Regions from separate parts of the Pseudoalteromonas sp. BSi20439 genome, predicted to be linked through region 3. Evidence: predicted binding sites of a transcription regulator. Region 3 holds the regulator's gene; each other region holds the start of a gene.

Region 1 (2,277 bases), on a different contig from region 3:
GATAAGCTACAAGATGAAGTTGATGCATTTAATAGCCGAATGAAAAAGTATGAAGAGCGACTATATAGCCAATACAATGCCATGGATATATTAGTTGCTAACCTAAACTCGACAGGAGGTTACTTGCAGCAGCAATTAGCTAACCTACCGGGTGTGGCTAAAAAGTCTAGCTAAACAATTAACTTTGTTTAGCAAATAAAGCCTGGCTTATGAGTCAGGTTTTTTTATGTTTGTTCGATTGTTAGTAACTAACTGTGTTGTTTTATAGTGAGGTTTGAGGAAATAAAAATACAGAGTGAAAAATCTGCTTAATCACTCTGTAAAGGGGAATAAAATAGGGGGTTAGCTAAGGCAAGAAGTGTTTTTAAATATTAGATTTATACTTATTTACAGCTTTTTTATTTTTTTGATTACCAACTATTTTAACCGCTAATAGTTGCTTTTGATTATCTATTTTAACAGATAGCTGTTCTATTAGGTTAATTAAAAACTCAAGTTCAGTAGCTGAATAATGAGTTTTTTCTCTAGAAAGTGAGCTACTTATGTGAATATCAAGTTTATTATGAATATTCAGCGCTTGCTCAATATCCCAATCTTCTGAGTCAGCAATCAAACTTACTAGCTCATTGCAATATGCTCGAGTCTCACTATCTTTAACTTGTGAGCTTGTAACCCGATTTAAAGACATTACAGTTGTGGTTCTCTTTGTTCGAATGGAATTGCTTCCCAGCCTGACTTAATCTCTTTAATTAAGGTAATTACTTCATCAATTTTATCAATGTTGTTTTCAAGGTTTGCAGTTAATAAGCAACGCTGACAGTAATCGTACAAAGAGTCTAAGTTAGTTGATACTTCATTATTGTCTTCAAAATTTAACACTTGCTGCAACGCACCAAGTAGCACAATACAATCAGAGATTGCGTTGCCTTTTTTTTCTAACTCTTTACGTTCAATAAATCCTTTTGCAGCAGAGAGCTTGCCAACAATATTTACAAACACGAGTTTGACTTGATCATAAGGTGTCATCTCTTTAACGCTGCTAACTGTTATTTGACGGTATTTATTGATTGATGCATGAGCCATAGGTAATTCCTTAAATTTTAATTACATGTTCAGAACTCTAAGCAAGTTTAGTTCCAACATAAGTTTGACTATTACTTTATCGGCCAAAACAGTCACACCTTTAAATAATAATAGCAGTTTTTATGAGTTTTTACTGTGTGAAATCGTATCATTGAAAATCGCATTATATGTCGTTTAATTCATCCTAAGTATGTATGTCACTAAAACTACCCAGGCAATTAATAGTTATAAAGTATTGACTTTGTGCGGCCAGTGTCTGTTTTTTGGCGTTAATGTCAAAAAATCGCCGCTATTGCTTGCATCCAAACCCAACTGGCTTACAATTTGATTAATAAAACAAATTAGTGAAATAAATGGCTCGCTAAAGATGATCTTAATTTTAGATAATAATAACAATCGCTCTATTGGATTATACGCATCGCTTACTTTTATTGGTGAGGCGGTACAGTTGCAAACAGAAGCTGACTTTGAACAGGCATGTAGCCACTATCAAAACAAAGAATGTATTGTGGTGTTAGGTGCTTTGCAGTCTTTAGATCACGAAAGTTTAATTAAACGATACCCAACATTTCCTTTTTTACTCATTGGTGAAACGCTTAAACCTTTGTTGAGTTTGGCTAATGTTGTGGGGTTGATATGTGAGCCATTTACTCATGAAATAACCACACAGCTGTTACACGACTGTCAGCAATATCAGCGCATGTTGCCGCATGAACATAAAAATAATAAAGAGAAAAGCACCTTTGATGGTCTTGTTGGTGAAACCAAAGCCGTAAAAGATTTACGCTTTTTAATTACGCAGGTTGCTAAAACCGATGCTAACGTACTTATTTTAGGTGAGTCGGGCACAGGTAAAGAAGTAGTTGCCCGAAACGTACATTTGCTTTCTAAGCGTAACAAAGGCCCATTTGTACCAGTAAACTGTGGGGCAATTCCTGCAGAGCTACTAGAAAGTGAACTATTTGGTCATGAAAAAGGCGCGTTTACTGGGGCTATTTCAGCACGAAAAGGCCGTTTTGAGTTAGCGCAAGGTGGCACGCTATTTTTAGATGAAATCGGCGACATGCCACTGCAAATGCAGGTTAAGTTACTGCGAGTGCTACAAGAGCGCAGCTATGAGCGCGTTGGTGGTACTAAAGCGATTCAAGCTGATGTGCGTGTTATTGCCGCAACCCACCGAGACCTTGAAAACAT
Region 2 (2,277 bases), on a different contig from region 3:
GGCAGCAGAAACTGCAGGCGCTGAAGCAACTTCCTCAGAGGTACTACTTGATTCACCACCTCGCTTTTCACCACGTTGCTCTTGACGTCCACCTGCGGAGCTTTCATCTCCCGCCTGAAACTCAAGCATTTGTTGGGTCATTTCAACCGTTTGTTGCTGAATGGTTTCTATAGGAGTTGGCTCAGGTTTACCCGGCGTAAACTCCATAGCAATAACAGATGTCCCTTTTGGAATGTCTTTTACTTCTATTTTATTTTGTACACCAAAAGCAAACTTCATAGAGCCTGCAATTTGCTTAAATTTAAGCACATCCATTTCAGAAAACGCGAGTAAGAGTACAAAGAAGCACATTAATAGCGACATTAAATCGGCAAATGTCCCCATCCATGCAGGTAACCCTGGGGGTGGGCATTTACACTCTTCATCAGACATAATTATTCCTCAGTGTTTACTGCGCGTTTTGACTCAGCCAAATAATTTTTCAAGATCCCTTCGATTACTTTAGGGTTTTGGCCATCTTGAATACCTAATACCGCATCCAAAATAAGTCGCTGGTTCATTGCTTCTTCGTCTTTACGCAATTCAAGTTTTACCTGAATAGGAATAGCGACAACATTCGCCAAAAATGCCCCATATAACGTTGTTAATAAGGCGACCGCCATGGCTGGACCGATTGCTTTTGGGTCATCCATATTTGATAACATAGCCACCAAACCGATTAATGTACCGATCATCCCCATTGCAGGAGCAATATCACCTAACGATTTGAATAAGCTTGCACCCATTTCATGACGAGTTGTTGTGAGGGAAATATCTTTTTGTAATGTTGCACGCACTACATCTGCATCATGTCCATCTACAAGCATATCAACGCCTTTGCGCATAAATGGATTTGGAATTTCAGCCTCTTCTAATGCTAAAAAACCACCTTTACGGGCAGAGTCAGCAAGTTCGACAGCTTTCTCTATTAACGCTTCAGGGGGTTCAATTTTAAACATAAACGCTTTTGCACAAACCTTACCAATGCCAAAAAATTGCGACATAGTAAAGTTAGATAAAACGATAAAAAGGGAACCACCAAACACAATAACCACTGAAGGGGTATTGTAAAACATAGCGACTTCACCGCTACTACTCATAAACATGGACATGACAATTAAGCCAATTGCGCCAAGGATCCCAATAATGGTTGCTAAATCCACATTCCCTCCAAAGGTTTTATATTTTTTCTTCGCAAGCGTTGTTATTAATTGTTTATCGGCAAGATACTGAAATACTTAAGTGATTTTTATGATAACCGAAAAAGTTAAGCGCTCATCTATTTTAGATCAACTATCGCAATCTATCTAACACTCAATTTTAAACATGTTAAAAAATAACTAAGAAGCGCAATAAAACCCAATTAACAGCATTTATCTATCAAAAAACCATATCATTCTTTGACCTAGTTTAGCATTCCCCCTAAAATTGGCGTCTAAATTTATTATGTAAGTTGAAAATAAAGATGGCGACTAAAAAACCTGAAAATTTAAGTTTCGAACAAGCACTAGAAGAGTTAACAACAATTGTCAGTGAAATGGAACAAGGTGATTTATCGCTTGAACAGTCTTTAAAGCAATTTGAGCGCGGTATTGCATTAGCCAGTGCGTCTTCTGGCAAACTTCAACAAGCCGAACAAAAGGTGTCGATATTAATGGGTAATGACGAAAAAGCACCGCTTACTCAATTTGATAACGATATGGAATAATTGTGAGCATAAAAGAACAAATAAAGCTCGCTCAAGATGACGTAGCTAATACGCTCAATCTTTATTTCGAACAACCTCTTGAAAGCGACAACACTATAAAAGAAGCCACACATTATAGTCTAATGAATGGCGGGAAGAGATTACGCCCTTTTTTGGTTTATACCACAGGCAAAATGCTCGGTGCTGAAAAACGTGATTTAGATGTGCTAGCAGCAGCGATAGAATGCATTCATAGTTATTCATTAGTGCATGACGATTTACCCGCTATGGATGACGATGATTTACGTCGTGGCCGTCCTACATGTCATATTGTCTATGGTGAAGCACAAGCTATTTTAGCAGGTGACGCACTGCAAACCTTAGCGTTTGAGCTTATTGCTAAGCACACATTTAAATGCTCAACAGAAGCTCAGTTAAAAATGATTGCAGAATTAGCACATGCTTCTGGCTTGCAAGGAATGGTCGCCGGGCAAGGCCGCGATATTGCAGCAACAGATAAAGTTATTACGGTTGATGAATTAGAACGTATT
Region 3 (2,277 bases):
CTCGAAGATATTTTAGTTGAAGGCCCTGCAGGAATTAAAATAGTGCCAGCAACATCGGGTTCGCAAAGTATGGTTGAGTTATCACCTTCAGAGCACGCGGGATTGATACGTGCATTTAGTGAGCTTAACACCGATTTTGATATTTTAATTGTAGATACCGCTGCTGGTATTTCTGACATGGTATTGAGTTTTTCTCGCGCCGCACAGGATGTGGTTGTGGTGGTCTGTGACGAACCAACCTCAATTACTGATGCATATGCGTTAATAAAAGTGCTGAGCCGTGAGCACGGTGTTTACAAATTTAAAATTGTTGCCAATATGGTGCGTAGCTTACGTGAAGGGCAAGAATTATTTGCTAAACTTTCAAAAGTAACCGACCGATTTTTAGATATATCAATGGAGCTGGTTGCAACGGTTCCTTATGATGAGAATATGCGCAAATCAACGCGTCGCCAAAAAGTGATAGTTGAAGTTTTTCCAGGGTCTCCTGCTGCGATTGCTTTTAAAACACTGGCGACAAAAATTGCTAAGTGGCCAACACCTAGTCAAGCCTCGGGTCACTTAGAGTTTTTCATTGAGAAGTTAGTTAGTAACTAACAATGACAATACCGGTGAATAGAGCTATGGGATATCAGTCAACACAGAATTTAAATATGATTGTTGAAAAGCATGCCTCATTAGTCAAAAAAGTGGCGTGCCATTTAATTGCTCGTTTACCGGCCAGTGTGCAACTAGATGATTTGATCCAATCAGGTATGATTGGCTTAATAGAAGCTTCTAAAAACTTTGACGCAAGCAAGGGCGCAAGTTTTGAAACCTTTGCGGGTATTCGCATTCGTGGTGCAATGATAGATGAAATGCGCCGAGGTGATTGGGTTCCACGTTCAGTTCACAGAAAAAGTCGCTTGGTAGCAGAGACAATAGTTGCCCTTGAAAGCAGTTTAAACCGTGAACCCAAAGATATTGAAGTTGCTGAAAAACTTGAAATTTCGTTAAATGAGTACCATCATATTTTAAACGATGTCAATGTAAGTAAAGTTTTAGGTATTGAAGACCTTGGTATTGACGATGATGTGATTACACCTCATGGTCAAGATTTAGCACTAGACAAACCTTTCAATAATGTTAAAAATGAACGGTTTAATGAGTCTTTACTCAGTGCGATAAAGTCGTTACCGGAAAAAGATGCAATGGTGCTTTCTTTGTACTATAACGATGAAATGAATTTAAAAGAAATTGGGCATATACTCGATGTTAGTGAGTCGCGTGTAAGTCAGATACATGGTCAGGCGATGATTAAGCTTAAAGCAAAGATCAATGACTGGATAAACTAGAAGTAAGTAAATAAAGGTTCAGGCCTCACTGGAGGATGTTTTGGATAAAAACATTAAAATTCTTGTTGTTGATGATTTTTCGACGATGAGACGTATTATTAAAAACCTGTTGCGCGATTTAGGTTTTACCAATGTTCAAGAAGCAGATGACGGGTCAACTGCTTTACCTATGTTGCAAAATCAAGTGTTTGATTTTGTGGTAACAGATTGGAATATGCCAGGCATGCAAGGTATTGATCTTTTAAGGGCAATTCGAGCTGATGAAAAATTAAAGCATATCCCTGTTTTAATGGTAACGGCAGAAGCTAAAAAAGAACAAATAATTGCTGCGGCCCAAGCAGGTGTTAATGGTTATATTGTTAAACCATTTACTGCAGGTACATTGAAGACTAAATTAGAAAAAGTGTTCGAACGCTTAGGTTAATGAGAGGGAGAGGCTTATGTCAGCACCTGCTGCGCCTCAGATTACTTTAGAACAAGCTCGCCAATTAGTGGCTTTTTTAGAAAATGGTGAGCAAGATAAAGCGAATCAGTTAATTTTAGAAACAGCTTCACAAGAGCAATCACAGTTATTTGCTGAGGTGGGTAAGTTAACGCGTCAACTGCACGAAGCTTTAAAAAGCTTTGAATTAGATACGCGATTAACAGACATTACCACTGATGCCATCCCTGATGCTAAAAAACGCCTCAACTATGTTATGGAAATGACAGAAAACGCAGCCAACAAAACGATGGATGCGGTTGAAGCAAGCTTACCTTTAGCGCAAGAAATTGCTGACGAAATAGCTGATATCAAGCCAACATGGGATCGGTTAATGAACCGTGAAATTGAGCTTGGTGAGTTTAAGTCACTTTGCCATAGCATTGATAAGTTTATGAACAGCTCTCATCATAAAACGGATGAGTTACAAATGTTGATGACCAATGTATTGATGGCTCAAGA

The links. The regulator FliA, encoded in region 3, starts transcription of late flagellar genes. The targets are predictions, from matches to a motif close to CTAAAGNTNNNNNNNNNNNNGCCGATA.
Region 1: a site for FliA is predicted at 1,161-1,187, ahead of fliS (flagellar export chaperone FliS). Genes of this name have one in related genera too.
Region 2: a site for FliA is predicted at 1,256-1,282, ahead of pomA (flagellar motor protein PomA). Genes of this name have one in related genera too.

What each region holds. Positions count from the first base shown of each region.
Region 1 covers NZ_BADW01000187.1:3,401-5,677, forward strand. The annotation lists gene fliD (flagellar filament capping protein FliD) at 1-174, shown strand, start outside; gene P20439_RS14865 (hypothetical protein) at 365-688, opposite strand; gene fliS (flagellar export chaperone FliS) at 688-1,083, opposite strand; gene P20439_RS14875 (sigma-54-dependent Fis family transcriptional regulator) at 1,451-2,277, shown strand, end outside.
Region 2 covers NZ_BADW01000117.1:73,718-75,994, reverse strand. The annotation lists gene P20439_RS11135 (flagellar motor protein MotB) at 1-432, opposite strand, end outside; gene pomA (flagellar motor protein PomA) at 435-1,202, opposite strand; gene xseB (exodeoxyribonuclease VII small subunit) at 1,505-1,747, shown strand; gene ispA ((2E,6E)-farnesyl diphosphate synthase) at 1,750-2,277, shown strand, end outside.
Region 3 covers NZ_BADW01000067.1:20,516-22,792, forward strand. The annotation lists gene P20439_RS06335 (MinD/ParA family protein) at 1-597, shown strand, start outside; gene P20439_RS06340 (RNA polymerase sigma factor FliA) at 624-1,334, shown strand; gene cheY (chemotaxis response regulator CheY) at 1,375-1,758, shown strand; gene P20439_RS06350 (protein phosphatase CheZ) at 1,775-2,277, shown strand, end outside.